One region of the Clostridium sp. CM027 genome, then DNA from elsewhere that is predicted to be linked to it. Evidence: predicted binding sites of a transcription regulator. Region 1 holds the regulator's gene; the other holds the start of a gene.
The links. The regulator LexA, encoded in region 1, represses DNA repair genes until DNA is damaged. The targets are predictions, from matches to a motif close to CNAACANNTGTTNG.

Region 1 (8,353 bases):
GATTGGGCAACTACGGATATTGGAGCATTTGTAAATTGTATGTGGTATAGATTAAGCAGACGAGAGAGTGATTATTGTCTTGAAAATTCCTTTGATGGTGTAAATTTCAAACAGATGCGGATTTTCCACTTGTTTGAAGGTGAAAAAGAAATTAATATTGGGTTACTTGCATGTTCACCAAGTAAAAATTCTTTTAAGGCTGTTTTTACTGAAATGAAGATAGGGGATTGTTTATGGAAAGAGCATAAATAATAAAATGAGAAAATAACATATGTGTAGGCGTTATGATATTAAGTGCTGTATTATTGTATTCCCATTTGGAACACCAGAAACATTTAGTAAATTAGGGATTAAAAAAACTATCTTAATTATTAGAATTTTAGGATTGATATTATTAATAGGAAGTTTTATTTGCTATAGTAATCCTCAGATATTATTTTAAGTAGTTAGGTTACATGTTTCTTAAATTGTTTAGTAATTGTAAAAAAAGTGAATAAGGGGTTTGACTTTGACAAAAAATATTTTGTTAGAATGCTTGACAAAATATTTTTTGTTAGATATAATTGTAAATATAAGTAATTGCGGAGGTGCTAATTATGAAAATTACAACAGGGCAAGCTGCACGAGGTGAAAATTTTTTTAAAAGACCTATTTTAATAAATAAATTATGGAGAAAAATCGATTCAGCTAGTAGTATTATAATTTCAGCTCCAAGAAGGGTTGGGAAAACATCTTTAATGAGGTATATAGAAGATAACCCAAGGGATAAATATTATATAATCTATGTAATTACGGAGTCTGTTTACAACGAAAATAAGTATTATAAGGAAATTGTAAAGGCCATTTTAAATTGCGATTCAATAAAGAAAAGAGACAAAGTAATAAATTCAATTAAAGATTTAGCTAAAACCATTTTTAAAAGTATTGACGAAGTAGGCATAGACACTGTTAAGTTTACTAAGACTATTGAACTTAATTATTATGAAAAGTTTATAGAAATTATGAGATCTATTGATTTAGAAGGGCACAAATTAATTATAATGATAGATGAATTTGCTCAAACGATAGAAAATATTCAACAAAATGAAGGCACTACATATGCAGTTCATCTTCTTCAAAGTAATAGAGCATTAAGACAAAATAGTGATATAAATAATAAATTTCAATTCATATATACAGGGTCCATAAGCCTCGAGGGTATTGCAAGACGAATGGACTCTTCAAAGTTTATAAATGATCTAGATATTTTAAAAGTCACTCCACTAAGTGAATCAGAGGGGAAAAGTCTTATAAATGAACTACTTAAAGGGCTTGATTTCACAATGGATACCGCTACTATAAATCATATGCTACATGAAATTAAGTGGTTGATTCCTTTTTATATTCAACTTGCTATGGATAAAATTCAGGATATTTATGATGAAGATCAAATATGCTCTATATATAATAAATCGGTTGATATAGCAATTAAACGGATGATAGAGGAAAATAATAAATTTAGCAGTTGGCATGAGAGGCTTAAGGTGTACAAAAATAATGACTATAAGTTTATTATAGAAGTATTAAACATAATAGCTATAACAGAAGCTAAGAAGATAACTTATAACGAAATATATGATTTAGCTGTAAAATATAATCTTTGCGAAACATATAAAGATCTCTTAAATACTATTATTGATGATGGATATATAAATAATGATGAGGAGGAAAAATTATATACATTTACCTCTCCTATATTAAGAATGTGGTGGTGTAAAAAAAATGCAAACTAGTACTTTAAGTTTTTATAATCCCAATAATTTATCGCATCAAGAATTAGTTGATAGATTTGTAATAAGGAAAAAAGAATTTCAAAAGATTTTTAAAGATATAAAAAATTCTGACATGAAATATCCAGAGCAGCATTATATCATAGAAGGTCAAAGAGGATATGGTAAAACAACTTTATTAAAAAGAATATACTTTGAAATAAAAGGAGATAAGCAGCTAAAAGCAAAGTTTATCCCTGTTATATTTCCTGAGGAGCAATACAGTATACGGAGACTGTTTAAACTTTGGGAGGTAACGGCTGCGAATCTTGAAATGGAAAATGATGAGTTTGTAGGGCTTTATGATGAAATGGATAAATATGCAGAGGTAGAAGACTACGAAGATATATGCTTTAAAATACTTGAGCAAAAACTTAAAGAAAAAAATAAAAAATTAATACTATTAATAGATGATACTTTCGGTATTCTAAAGAAGTTTAAAATCTATGAGCAGCAAAAACTTAGAGAAATTCTATTAACCTCTGCTGAAATTCGAATTATAGGAGCATCTTCAGAAGTTTTAGAATTTACTTTTGATTATAGTAATCCCTTCTATAACTTCTTTAATCTGATAAAATTAGAAGGATTAAATTCAGAAGAAACTGTGGAATTTTTTGAAAAGTTAGGTGGAATTTTTAATAAGAAGGGTATAAATGAGATACTTAAAAGTAACAGTGGGAAAATAGAAGCTTTAAGGCGGTTAACAGGTGGGGTGCCAAGAATCATGGCATTACTTTTCGATATTTTAAATGTTGACAACGGACCCGTATTTAAACAATTAGATACATTACTAGATAGAGTAACACCTCTTTATAAACATACAATGGATAGGTTATCTCCAGTGCAACAGGAAATTGTTGATGTTATAGCTTTACGCTTTGATGCCATAACCACAAAAGAAATAGCAGATAAAATAAGAATGCAAAGTAAAGAAGTATCCGCTCAGTTAAATCAATTAGAAAAAAACGGAGTAATAAATAAAACACCTGTAAATAAGAAAAATTATATGTACAAAATAAAAGAACGATTTTTTAACATATGGTATATGATGAGGTTTGGGGGAGAAAAAGAAAAACAGCAGGTGAAATGGCTTGTGGGTTTTTTTGAAAGCTGGTGCAATAAAGAGGACCTAATTAACAAAAGTGAAAAAAATGAAAAAAATGAAAAAAATGAAAATGATTTTAATACCATTTATGTTTTATCTGAAACCTTACTTTCTAATGATCGAATAGAAGAATCCTTAGAAAAAGCTCGCTTATTTTTAAGATCAGCTAATAATACAGATAAATATAATAAATCTATTAATGAATATTTAATTTTTCTAATGGCTAAAAAACAATACAATTCCTTATTTAAAATGTTTAATGAAGCTGAATTTAAGCTAAAGGATAAATTTAAGCCTACTTATTATGCGTTAATGTATTTTATGAAAAATCAAAATGAAAAATTTGAAATTGAGTATAAAAAAGTTGGAAAAGAATTAGAGGAAACTGTTGAAGAGATTATTGAAAAAGTTAAATCATCACCTGCGGTGCTGTAATAGTAAAGAAAGAGACAATTAAATACATACTAATATGATTGATATATAAATAAAACTATTCTACATCGGTATTATTTATGTTACTATTATTACGGTAGTTAAAGTTTAAAACACATAATATATACATAATAAAAAGGGGACCTGGAATCATGATAGACATAACAAAAGTATACCTTCAAAAGAAGTATAAAATAAGTTCAAAAACGCTAAAACTCTATGATATAGCAATACAAGATGTACAAGATGAGTTTAAAATTCTTGATGAAATAAGAGAGTTTAATCAACTTAAGGTTTTGACCGCACTACAAGATGAACGAATTAGCGAATGCCATTTTACAAATTCATCTGGATACGGTTATGGCGATATTGGGAGAGATTCATTAGATAAAGTATATGCAAGAATTTTCAATTGTGAGAGTGCACTCGTTCGGCCGCATTTCGTAAATGGAACACATGCAATTGGAGCGTCCTTATTTGGTAATTTAAGACCTAATGATACCATGATATCGGTATGCGGAACACCTTATGATACACTTCTTAATATAATAGGTATAAATGCTAAGGAGGATATAGGCTCATTAAAAGATTATGGTGTAAAATATAAACAATTAGAATTAAACGATAACTCTAAAGTTGATATTGATTTAATGAAAAAGACACTGATTGAAGATAAGTCAATAAAGCTAATTCATATTCAAAGATCTACTGGATATGGCTGGAGAAAAGCATTATTAATTTCTGAAATAGATGATATTATAAGCGCTGCAAAAGCTATAAATCCAAAGGTTATTTGTTTTGTAGATAATTGTTATGGTGAATTTATTGATGTTACGGAGCCTACAGATGTAGGAGCAGATATAGTTGCTGGATCCCTCATAAAAAATATTGGTGGTGGAATTGCACCTACAGGTGGATATATTGCAGGTAAAGAAGAATATGTACGACAAGCTTCTTACAGACTAACAACTCCTGGAATAGGAGGGGAATGTGGTTCTACGTTTGGAGTTATGCGTTCTTTATATCAAGGACTATTCATAGCACCACATATAGCTATGGAAGCATTGAAGGGCGCTATTTTCTGTGCAAGAATTATGGAACTTGCAGGTTTTGAAGTTCTTCCTAAGTATACTGATAAAAGAAGTGATATAATTCAAGCAATTAAATTTAATGATAAGGAAAAGTTAATTAATTTCTGTAGGGGTATACAAGAGGGGTCTCCCATTGATTCTTTTGTTCAATGTGAACCGTGGGACATGCCAGGATATGAAGATAAGGTTATAATGGCAGCAGGTGCATTTATTCAGGGAGCATCTATAGAATTATCTGCAGACGCTCCAATAAGAGAGCCTTATATAGCATATTTACAGGGTGGATTAACGTTTGATCATGCTAAAATTGGAATACTAATAGCACTTTCAAGAGTTATTTGAACTAGAAAGTAAATATTTATGACTTAATAATAGAATAAAAAAATCCTGCAATTGATATATTCATTGCAGGACTTTTTTGTTACATAAAATCTTTAAAGGTGGATATTTAATACTTTCTGTAAATACCAACAAGTACACCTAAAATTACACAGTCATCAACTATGATAGGGGACATAGTTGAATTTTCAGGCTGAAGCCTTATATGATCTTTTTCCTTGAAAAATCTTTTAATAGTTGCTTCATTATCAATAAGAGCTACAACTATATCGCCATTTTTAGCGGTATTGATTTTCTCAATTATAGCAAGGTCTTTATCCAATATTCCTGCTTCAATCATGCTGCTACCAGAAACTTTAAGCATAAATAGTTCATTATTGGTTTTAGTGAAATTTAAAGGAAGTGTAAATGTATCTTCAACATTTTCAACTGCGAGTATTGGTTTGCCAGCAGTGATTTTCCCTATAATAGGTATATCTATAAGTTCTTTTCTTATGACAGAATCCTTTATTAATTCAATTGCACGAGGCTTGGTAGGGTCTCTACGGATAAATCCTTTTTTTTCTAGTCTTGCTAAATGCCCATGAACAGTCGAAGTAGATCTTAATCCTACGCCATCACATATTTCTCTGACTGAAGGTGGATATCCTTTTAGTTGTACCTGTTTCTTTATAAAGTTATATATTTCACTTTGCTTATCTTTTTTTTCAGTTAACATGTAAACGCCTCCCATTCATAGTATAATTATACCATATAAATGTAATAACATCAAACTTACGTTCTGTTTTATAGTTATTAATAAAAATAAAAAATTATATATTATTATGTATGAATACATAAGTCATTATTAAGGGGTGTTAGTGTTTGATTATTGAAAATATATTTGCTATAATAGTCTATTATGAAAGTATTTGAAATAAATAGATTGGAGTGTTGTATGTCTAAAAATTGTATATTTAATAATAAGAAAATTTGTAATAGTTGTGGAGAATGTGAAGTCTGTGAATTAAATTCAAATAAGAAATGTAATAATTGCGGTAAATGCTTAGAAATGGAAGGTTACGATGTAAAAGCTATAAAAATTGATGAAGTTTTTGAGGATAATGAGATTGAAGGGGTAGAAGAGGTAGACGAAAATATTTGTGACAGGTCTGAAATTAATTTAGCGGAAGAAGTAGATAATGATGAAAATGAAAATGATGAACTACCAAAACTTGAAGATTATGACTCAGTGGTAGCCAGCGATGAATTTTTAAAACTACATAAAGATGAGTTCATACCTGAAAACAATGAGGTTTGGGAATTTATAGATGACATAGACGGGGCAAAAGAGCTACTTGAAAATGAAGATGATAACTCAGGATTACTTCAAGAAGAATTTCCTGGACTTATAAGACTAAAAAAAATATAAGTATTAGAAAGTATATATTACGCATAATGCATTAACCGTATTGCAATACGCGTAATATATACTTTTTTTTATTCATCAGAAAGTGGATTTGACTTAACCGCATTTCTTAATTTATCATTATCTACATGAGTATATATTTGGGTGGTAGATATATTTTCATGGCCTAATATTTCTTGTAGACTTCTAATGTCTACATTTCCATATTTATACATAAGAGTAGCAGATGTATGCCTTAATTTATGAGGAGTATACTTATCTTTATTAAGTCCAGCATTACCTATATATTTTTTTACAATTCTCTCCACAGTGCGTTTATTAATTCTTCCATATTTACCACTTATAAAAAGGGCATCCTTATCTTCAGAATGAATTTTATCTATGTTCATATTTCTAATAGGCAAATATTTATAAATTGATTTCAATGAAGCTTTATTCAAATAAATGGTTCGTTCTTTATTTCCTTTCCCAATAATAGATAATGTATCATCTTTAAAATCGGATATGTTTATACTACAAAGTTCTGACAGCCTGATACCACAATTTAAGAATAATGTAATAATACTATGGTCGCGAATAGAATGCTTATCTCTAGAGCTTGTAGCGTCTAGTAGTGCCTTACTTTCACTTAATGTTAAAAAAACAGGACTTCTTTTACCAAGTTTTGGTGACTCTAAATCTATTGTCGGGTCTATAGTTAGCACTTTAGCCTTAGTGGTTAAATACTTGAATAGGGACTTTATAGATGCAATTTTTCTTGCTTTAGCGTAGTTACCATTAGCCCTATATTTCCCAAGATAGGAGATATAGGCATATAAATCCTGCAATGTAAGAGTTTTTAATGTATCTAAAGTTAGGTCACTAATTATAATGTTCTCAAGAGGCAGAGCATTTTCTGAAGAGACTAGACCTTTGTATATTTTTAAGAACTTTAATAGCAATGATAAATCAGCAGTATAAGCAACAACAGTAGAACTAGAACATCCTTTAATAGTAGATAAATAATTCAGATAATCATTTAGAAACGGTGGGAGTTCATTGTTATAAATAGTATTTATATTCGATTTCATAAGTACCTCCAAAAATCATTATAATGTCGTGAAACTTACATTTCACGACATTATTATACTACAAGAGGGGGAGCAAAATCCTGATTTTTCTAAAATAATAAAAATAAACAAATGTTTTTATTATTTTTATTATTTCCACATGCAATTTGAATTTTATTCTTCGAAAGTTATAGTGAAATCATGGCCTGTGGAGCTACAATATTACCGACTTCAAAAGGAGATTTATACTACCACTGAAATTTTCTATTTGTTAGGTTATGTAACTCTTACTTATAGAATTGGGAGACTTTCCTTCTAAAATGTCGTTAAACTAAAAAAGCTATCAGTTTTGTTTGCATCACTGATAGCTTTTTATAGTATAATTTCTATCCAATACTAAGGATTATACGTTTATAGAAGTTTCTACTCCTAATGCATCTTTATTGGCCTCGATTATTGGTTTTACATATTCATCTATAAATTCTATTACTTGACTTGGAGCTCTACCTACAAATTTAATCGGGTCAATTACAGCAAATATCTCTTCTTTTGACATCCTAAAACTATCATCATTTATTATTCTTTCTATAAGATCATTATTTAAGCCTTCTTCTTTAACGCGTTTTGCTGCAGCCATAGAATGAACTCTAATGTTCTCATGAAGTTCTTGTCTGTCCCCGCCCCTTTTAACAGCTTCCATAAGGATATTTTCTGTAGCCATAAATGGAAGCTCGTGGTTTACATGAGCAGTAATTACTTTTTCATATACTACCATATTTCCAGCTATATTCATATACAAATTTAATACTCCATCAAGTGCTAAGAAAGCTTCAGCTACGGATATTCTCTTATTAGCTGAATCATCTAATGTTCTTTCAAACCATTGTGTTGCAGCTGTTATAGCAGGATTTAATGAATTCACTATAATATATCTTGATAAAGAGCTAATTCGCTCAGAACGCATAGGGTTTCTTTTGTATGCCATTGCAGAGGATCCAATTTGATTTTTTTCAAAAGGCTCTTCCACTTCTTTCATGCTTTGAAGTATCCTTAAATCATTACTGAATTTATATGCACTTTGAGCTATTTCTGATAAAGTATTTAATACTATAGAGTCTACT
Region 2 (8,353 bases), 590 kb from region 1:
AACTTATAAATATTTAATTATTTGTCACTATTTCATCAAAGTATCAATTAGTTTGTACCTTCTTTTTTGATCGGATTTTCAATCACGCTAAATCCACTCCCAGCATTTCATTTATCTATTAAACTTTATTCTATCTTATCTAAATTGGTTGTTATTTAAGATAGTCATTCCAATGATAATTCAGATTTAAATGCTATTATGGCATTTCCTGAAATTTTAATTTCTACAGGTTCTTTATTTTCTATCTTTACCTCAACGTCGATAATACCTGTTCTTTTTATAGCTTCACCTTGTTTAGCTTTGAATCTAAATAAAGAATTATTATGATTAACCAATTTGTGATGAACCAGATATGCACCCAAAGGACCATTTGCATTACCAGTTACAGGATCTTCATTAATGCCTATCGCAGGAGCAAACATTCTGCCATGTACTAAAATATCAGTATCTTGAGTATTAACTGTAAAAACGTAATATCCATTACACTTAATATCGTTGCTCAATTTAGAAAGGGCATCATAATTTGGTTTCATTTTATTTAAAGTTTCAATGTTTTTTATACCAATCATAACCTTAGAGTGACCTGTTGAAACTACCTGTATTGGATAATCTTCTAGTAAATCCTTATTACTTATATTCAACGCCAATGTAATATTTTTTATATTTATTCCATCAATAATCGATCCAAATTCAATCTTACCTTGTGTCATAATAATTTTATAGTCATCATTTTCTTTTACTATATCAACAGGTAAAATTCCAGCACCAGTTTTATGATAAACCCTAGAAGTAACAAGCCTGTTTTCAATTGCACGGGCATAGTGAGCCGCAATAGTTGCATGTCCACAAATTGGCACTTCATTTGTTGGAGTGAAAAACCGTATGTGAACATCATACTCATCATTATTTGAAGATAGAATAAATGCTGTTTCAGAATTATTAAGTTCCCTAGCTATTTTCTGCATTTCAGCTTCAGTTAATCCGTCAGCATTTGTTATTACTCCAGCTGGATTTCCAGAAAACTTCTCCTTAGTGAATGAGTCAATTTGGTATAAATTATATTTCCTTGTCATAATATCCCCCCTAAGGCAGTATCAATTTATATGACACAATCTGTCTATTTCGTCTGCTCTCTCAAGTAATTTTGCAATTGTTTATTACGAGATTTACGAACAATGTGACTTAACTACAATTGTTAATAATTCTTATTCTTTCAGTGATGTAATTTATGTTTATAATTTTCGTAGAATATATTCAGTAAAATCTTTTACTATATTATCATCAATTTGGTCTAAAACTTTGTTTTTTAAGAGCAATGTTAAGATTAGCAACCCAACAAAAATATTAATATATACATCTTTTAAGTCAAACGTGAAAAAACCATTTACTAATATGTAATCTAAACTACCGTTCCAAAAAATCTTGTCAATTAATGAACACATAGCACCAGAAAATATAAAAGCATACATGCTATTAATAGTTTTGTTAGTTCCAAATTGTTTATTTAAATATTGATAAAACAGATATATTAATATACTCATAATTGCCACTAGTGAAATATGTATATACTTACTGATACCTAATTGCAACATAGAATTAAACCATGAATAGTGCCTATTGAACATAGGCTCAAAGTATAGCAAATGAGGCAATATTGTAGATCTCTTGTCAAGAAAATTGTTGTTAATTACTATTTTAATAACCTGATCTATTGTTACTAAAATAAGCACTACTATATATGTCTTTTTGTTTTGAATTTTCATATTTATTCTGCACCACCTAATATAATTAATTTTTTTACATCTTTCACATTTAACTAGCGCTTATCGCTATATCTATCTGAGTATCTAGCAGGAACCGCATATTCAATTTCATATAAGAGGAATACCCAATCTGAAAATTTAATTTCATACCATTTGCCTCGCCGTATTATAGAATTTAGACGCAAAATATATTTTATATCATACCATGGTTACCATTAATTTCATATAATCATACATAATAAAACTACCTAACTGCCCAGGTGCCCTTCTATTTATTTCTCTCCTTAATGATTAAAATAACATATTAATCACAATTCATAATATGAGAAACTAATAAAATATAAAATGTGTACAGGCTATATTATTTCAGTAATTGATAGTCTGACATCTAAATTTTAAATAATATCCACCTACAAGTACCCATCTCATACTTTAGCTCATATAACTTTTCAGCTCCGTCAATTACACTCTGACACTTATAAATAATCATAATATTACCTGCCAATTTCTCAGTATCTTTTACTATAACCTTATCTATTTTTATAACTTGCATAGGTTCATCGCCTACTTGCATTCTAAACCTTATAGGCTTTATATCGCCTTTATTATCCGTGTATGAAACCATTTCTACAGGTAATGCTAAAACCTTCATTTATTATAAACCTCCTCAAAGTATTGCGCTCATTAATGGATAATCTTCCTCACCATCTGCCATTCCACCACACATACTATTTAATCCTGAATGAAGAAAACAAGACCGAACTACAGCTTTTGGCCCATATTTTAATCTTATTTTATCAACGGTATCATTTATCTTTTTATCTTTTTCATAATCAAAACTATCTAGTAACGAACACTGATAAAGCTCATTACTACAAAAGTCTGTGATATGTATCCCCAAGTGTCTTATTGGATTACCTTTCCAAACATTATCAAATAAATAGCATGCTATTTCATATATTTTGCGAGTAGAGTCAGTTGCTACATCTACTTTCTTTTGACGAGAATAAAATATTAAGTCGCTACCCCTGACGCTTATACTTATCACAGTACAACAATTGTGTGAATCTCTTAAACGCATGGAAACTGTTTCACACAAGGATAGTAATACTTTATGAGCCGTGTCTTTATCTTCCACATCAAAGGCTATTGTTGTAGAATTGCCTATACCCTTCACTTTAATATAATTGCTCTTGCGGACTTCTGAAAACTCGATGCCATTGGCGTAATTCCAAATAACTTGACCGTGACTCTTTAATTTATTCTTTAAAATATCTAAATTATAATTTGCTAATTCCCCAATAGTATTAATATTTAAATTGTGCAATTTAGGTGCTGTCGCTCTACCTACCATAAATAAATCTTCAACAGGTAATGGCCACATTTTATCTTTTATTTCATTTTGGAAAAGTGTGTGAATTCTATCTGGCTTCTTAAAATCTGAAGCTACCTTTGCAAGCAGTTTGTTATTTGATATCCCTATGTTCACTGTAAACCCAAGCTCATTCTTTATCCTCTCTTTTATAGTTTCAGCGAGTTTCAAATAGTCAGGATATAAATGTTCCATATTAGAAAAATCCAAAAAACTTTCATCAACTGAAAAACGCTGAATAATTGGAGTGTATTCTAAAAATATTTGATGCATAGCCTCGCTACATTTCATATATAATGAATATCTTGGAGGTACAATTATTATTCCAGGACACTTAGCCCTAGCACTATATAAAGTCTCGCCTGTGTGAATATCAAATTTTTTAGCAGGCATTGATTTAGTTAAAACAATTCCATGCCTGCTTTCTTCATCTCCGCCTACTACAGATGGTACTGTTCTAAGATCTAACTGCTCACCTTGTTGAAGTCTATACGCAGCTTCCCATGAGAGATAGGCACTATTTGCGTCAATATGAAATATTAATTTACTCATAGTATAAATCATCTTCCTTTTTATTAATCTTAATTTACTCATATTAGAACATCAGTTCGTTATATTTATTATATACTACTTGCTTACTTTTTAAAAGCAAATTTGGGGTAGCATACGCAAAAATATTATTTCGTAGTTAATGAAAATTTCAGATTATTTTTATAATCTCAAGTTTTTATGTAACCATTTAATATTTGGTTAAAATCATACATTCTTTTTAATATCCAATTTACGGTAATAATAGTATAATTAAATAATTGTATTTGTCGCAACAGTCGATTATTGTGAAGTAAACATTATTTATATAACGCGTGGATAAATCCGAATTGTTGGGAGAGATGTACATGAATATTTTAGTAAGTGCCTGTGTAATAGGCCAAAACTGCAAATATAATGGCGGAAATAATTTGAATAGAAGTGTAGTTGAATTTATACAAAGACATACTGTGATTGAAATATGTCCTGAACTGCTGACAGGTATGAAATGCCCAAGGGCATGTGCTGAGATAGTAAACGGCATTGTAATGTCTGAGAATGGTGAGAATGTAGATGCAGAATATCGCAAAGGAGTAGAACTTGCAATGGAGAAAATTAAGGGACAAAAGATAGATTTAGCAATATTACAGTCAAGAAGTCCTACTTGTGGTGTAAATACTATCTATGATGGGTCTTTTAGTGGTACTTTAATTGAGGGGCATGGTTTATTTACTGAAGCCATCATTGAAAAAGGTATTAGGGTAGTAGACTCCGAAAATTTTTAAGTTTACTCAATTCGTAAGTTACTACTTATCGAAATGATACAGGTTATGAGCACAACCTTAGCTAACAATTTGTTTTTATTCATTTAATATTCCCCCTATTGGATATGTTGCATTCGCATTATAACATACATAAATTAAAAATTATGCCGAAATATAGCTAGTGTTTATAAAAATAGGGTATTTGTGACAACTTGCATAACTCAATGGTACAATATTCCTATGAGTTGCGTCAGATTAATAAAAAATTATGTACCAAATAAGATTTTAATGGAGGGTAAAATGATAAATGCTAATGAATCCAAAGAAGTATTAATTAATATGTTAAGTGAATCAAATTTTGATTTTAATAATCCAAATTCTAAATTGGCATTGGAAATTTTTAAAAAGTTTTTTAGTATCAAAGTTGATTGTGCTGATGATGGTCTGTTGTTTCAATGTGGAGTAGAAGAAGTTAAAGGTGAAGCCTTATTTTATTCGGAGTTTGTTAGACAATTTACTTTTGAGTTAGATGATGGAGAATATAACGGTATGGAGCAATTAAGACTTACAATATACTTTAAACCCAATGCTAAATTACAAGGGTTAGATACAAATTTATGGGAATACGACTGCAACTCTGTAGAAGAATTTTTTAACAAAGTTGAAAATATGGATAATTTTAAAATACCTTTTGAGAAATATGTACCATTGAAATGTGAAGTTGAACAGAGCGGAGTTTAAGTACTAATTATTTAATATCAGAAGGTCAAGGCATATTTAATATAAAAGCAAAGGATAGATTGGAGTTTAATACTTTAATGGTATAATTTTTCTACGGATTAAGTCGCAACTCTAATCTATTATGAAGAAAGTAGGGTTACAAATTTATGTTATATAATATAGTAGGAGCAATTTTTACTATTCTAGCAATTGGGGGAGGAATTTATACCTTAAATAATAAAAACTAACGCCTTTTTATCAGCGTCAGTCATATCAGAACATATAGGTTTATCTTTATTACTTTGCTTAGCTAATACTCATTGCTCATATTATTACTAACTCCATATATCAGCCTCTTTACTTTTTGAGCGATTAATTGTTGAAAAATCCACCCTTGAGAAAACATAGGTTGATAATAGTAAAAACACGATCCCAAAAATGATTACAATCGCCATGCTAATAAGAGGCGTAATTACAAAATCCCCTATTTTAAAAGCAAGCTGTTCCGCAACCATTTGATCGGTTGTTAAAGACGTCTTTTCCAGTATTATAGTTCTAAAAAATGCTGTTGTATATGTCATTGGATTGAGATAAGCAACATATTGCATTGTTTTTGGTAACATTGAAAGCGGAATATATGCGCCACAAAGGAATGTCATCGGCATTGTTATCGCCGTTATTACAATTTGAAAAGTTTGTGAATTTTTAACCAGAGCTGCTAAAAACAATCCTAACCCCGAAAACACAAGTCCAACAACAATCATCACGCAGATTACCGCAAATGGTGTTATCCAGGATGTGAATTTAAGCCCTATAAAATAACCAATCATTAGAATAATAATACCCTGCATGGTTGCTATTGTTGCTGCTGATAATAGCTGACCGGCGGCAATCTGAATTCTTTTAACAGGACTTACTAGCACCTCCTTCATAAATCCCGAAACAATATCTTCAATTGTACTGGTCGCAATAGTAAGGGAAGTTTGAAAGACGGTCGTTATTACAATACCTGCGAGCATATAGTTTACTGGATTTTGAATATTGTCATTTTTAAATATCGAACTAAACACATATAAAAAGAAGAATGGCATGATAATCGTGAAAACAAGCTGAACACGATTGCGAACAAAAATTTTAATGTTTCTAAACCATAAAGCTAATATAATATCCATAAATTTCTCACTTCCTTATATCTTTTCCGGTAATTTCTAAGAATACATCATTCAATGTGCCTTTTTTAATTTCCAAATCCGTTATCGACTCTTTCTGCTGACTTAATAACTCCATCAATTTGGGTATACTATTAACTTCAATCGAATAATAACCAGTTTTTTTCATGTATTTAAACCCCGCAGTGTCTAGCAGTGCCTCAAGACCTTGCTCGTCACTAGTTGTAATATTTGCTTTATCCTTTGTATATTGCTGTTTCAAACGATACGGAGTGTCCATTGCAACTATTTTACCACCATCCATAATGGCAACTTTGCTGCAAATTTCGGCCTCATCCATGTAATGCGTAGTTAAAAAAATAGTAATATTCTTCTCCTTTTGAAGCTTTACAATATAATTCCATATATGAGCCCTTGTTTGAGGGTCAAGACCTGTGGTTGGTTCATCTAAGAACAATACTTTTGGGTAGTGTAGTAGCGATCTGGCTATTTCCACACGACGTTTCATCCCGCCGGACAGACTGCTTACCATTGCTTTTTTCCACTCCAGTAAATCCACTAAATTTAAAACAAATTGGATACGCTCTGTGACTTCACTTTTGGGTATACCATAAAAATGACAATGCATAATTAAATTTTCAAGAACGGTCATTTTATTATCCAATGTCGTTTCCTGAAAAACAACCCCAATAACACTTCTAACATCATCCTTTTCATGCGAAACGTCTTTTCCGTCAATAGTCAGGGTTCCTGATGTCTTATCAAATATGGTACACAGAGTATTGATGGTTGTGCTTTTACCTGCTCCATTTGGACCTAAAAACGCAAAAATGCTTCCCTCTTCTACCTCGAATGAAACATTGTCGACTGCTGTGAATTTATCATATTTCTTTACAAAATCCTTAACTTCTATTATGTTTCTCATGGTATCACTCCTATCAACTGAATAATTACAACGCTAACATAACGAGCAGATACACAATGCTCGAAGCGAAATTTGCTTCGCTTACATGATCTGCTTTCCTATGTGAAATTATACCGATAATTCGCCTAAATACAACTTATTTTATAAGACGTATGGCCCTTACATATTTCCATGTGGATATATCATATTCACTCACCTCATATTTTTAAAACATAAATAATTTTTACTCTTAAAGTATATCATAGACACTATATTATTCAACCTCTAAAATCTCCTATAAATTCTATCCCACTTTTCTGCTCCAAAATTTTGCCCTACAAAAGACAGTCCTTTAATTTTTTATTTAGTGAAAAAATGTTATAATTATAGAGAAAGAATAAATGAAATGTTCGTTTAGAGCATACCCTTACGTAGGGTTATTTGTTTTTAGATTAAATTGGAGGTAATACACATGGAAAACACTAAACTAAAAACGAAGATTTTAAGACCTACCTTTGATAGCGATTTAGATATCCTAGAGTTATCTAAAGAAAACATAGTGGATGAAGCTATATTTTCTTATGGAAAAATTAGTGATTGCTCTTTAGAAAACCATAAAGCAGACATGGTAAATTTTAAACAAGTTATATTTAAAAAAGTTATTTTTAATAAAATAGCTTTTAGACGTATAGAACTTATGGATGTGAGATTTGAAAATTGTGATTTATCAAATGTAGATTTTAATGAGGCTTCGTTACATAGAGTAGAATTTGTAAATTGTAAGATTATTGGTATTAATTTAAATGAAGCTACCTTGAGAAATGTGATTTTTGAAAATTGTAACGGTCAATTTGCTTTTTTTAGTTATTCTAATTGTAAACAAGTCGCCTTCCTTCAATGTCAATTACGCTCTTCCGATTTTCAAAATTCAAAATTTTTAAAAGTTGAATTTCAAGAGTCTAATCTACTCCAGGCTCAATTTAATTTTACAAGTCTTAAAGGAATAGATTTTACCAGTTGCAATCTTGAAGGTATAGGAGTAAACATTGCTGATGTTAAGGGCGCAATAGTTACCACTATGCAAGCCGTTTCTATATCGAGCATACTAGGTCTCATTGTTAAATAATCACCTT

Region 2: KTC92_RS06565 (DNA polymerase IV) is a predicted target of LexA. The motif match lies at 3,733-3,746, and genes of this name have one in related genera.

Annotation. Positions count from the first base shown of each region.
Region 1 is NZ_CP077725.1:770,091-778,443, reverse strand. It holds gene KTC92_RS03830 (DUF1349 domain-containing protein) at 1-252, shown strand, start outside; gene KTC92_RS03825 (hypothetical protein) at 597-1,772, shown strand; gene KTC92_RS03820 (ATP-binding protein) at 1,762-3,348, shown strand; gene KTC92_RS03815 (methionine gamma-lyase family protein) at 3,498-4,778, shown strand; gene lexA (transcriptional repressor LexA) at 4,885-5,493, opposite strand; gene KTC92_RS03805 (hypothetical protein) at 5,677-6,186, shown strand; gene KTC92_RS03800 (tyrosine recombinase XerC) at 6,255-7,253, opposite strand; gene purB (adenylosuccinate lyase) at 7,636-8,353, opposite strand, start outside.
Region 2 is NZ_CP077725.1:1,361,457-1,369,809, forward strand. It holds gene KTC92_RS06550 (PhzF family isomerase) at 165-1,073, opposite strand; gene KTC92_RS06555 (signal peptidase II) at 1,233-1,763, opposite strand; gene KTC92_RS06560 (hypothetical protein) at 2,152-2,415, opposite strand; gene KTC92_RS06565 (DNA polymerase IV) at 2,431-3,687, opposite strand; gene KTC92_RS06570 (DUF523 domain-containing protein) at 4,032-4,448, shown strand; gene KTC92_RS06575 (hypothetical protein) at 4,728-5,168, shown strand; gene KTC92_RS06580 (ABC transporter permease) at 5,483-6,319, opposite strand; gene KTC92_RS06585 (ATP-binding cassette domain-containing protein) at 6,327-7,241, opposite strand; gene KTC92_RS06590 (pentapeptide repeat-containing protein) at 7,693-8,346, shown strand.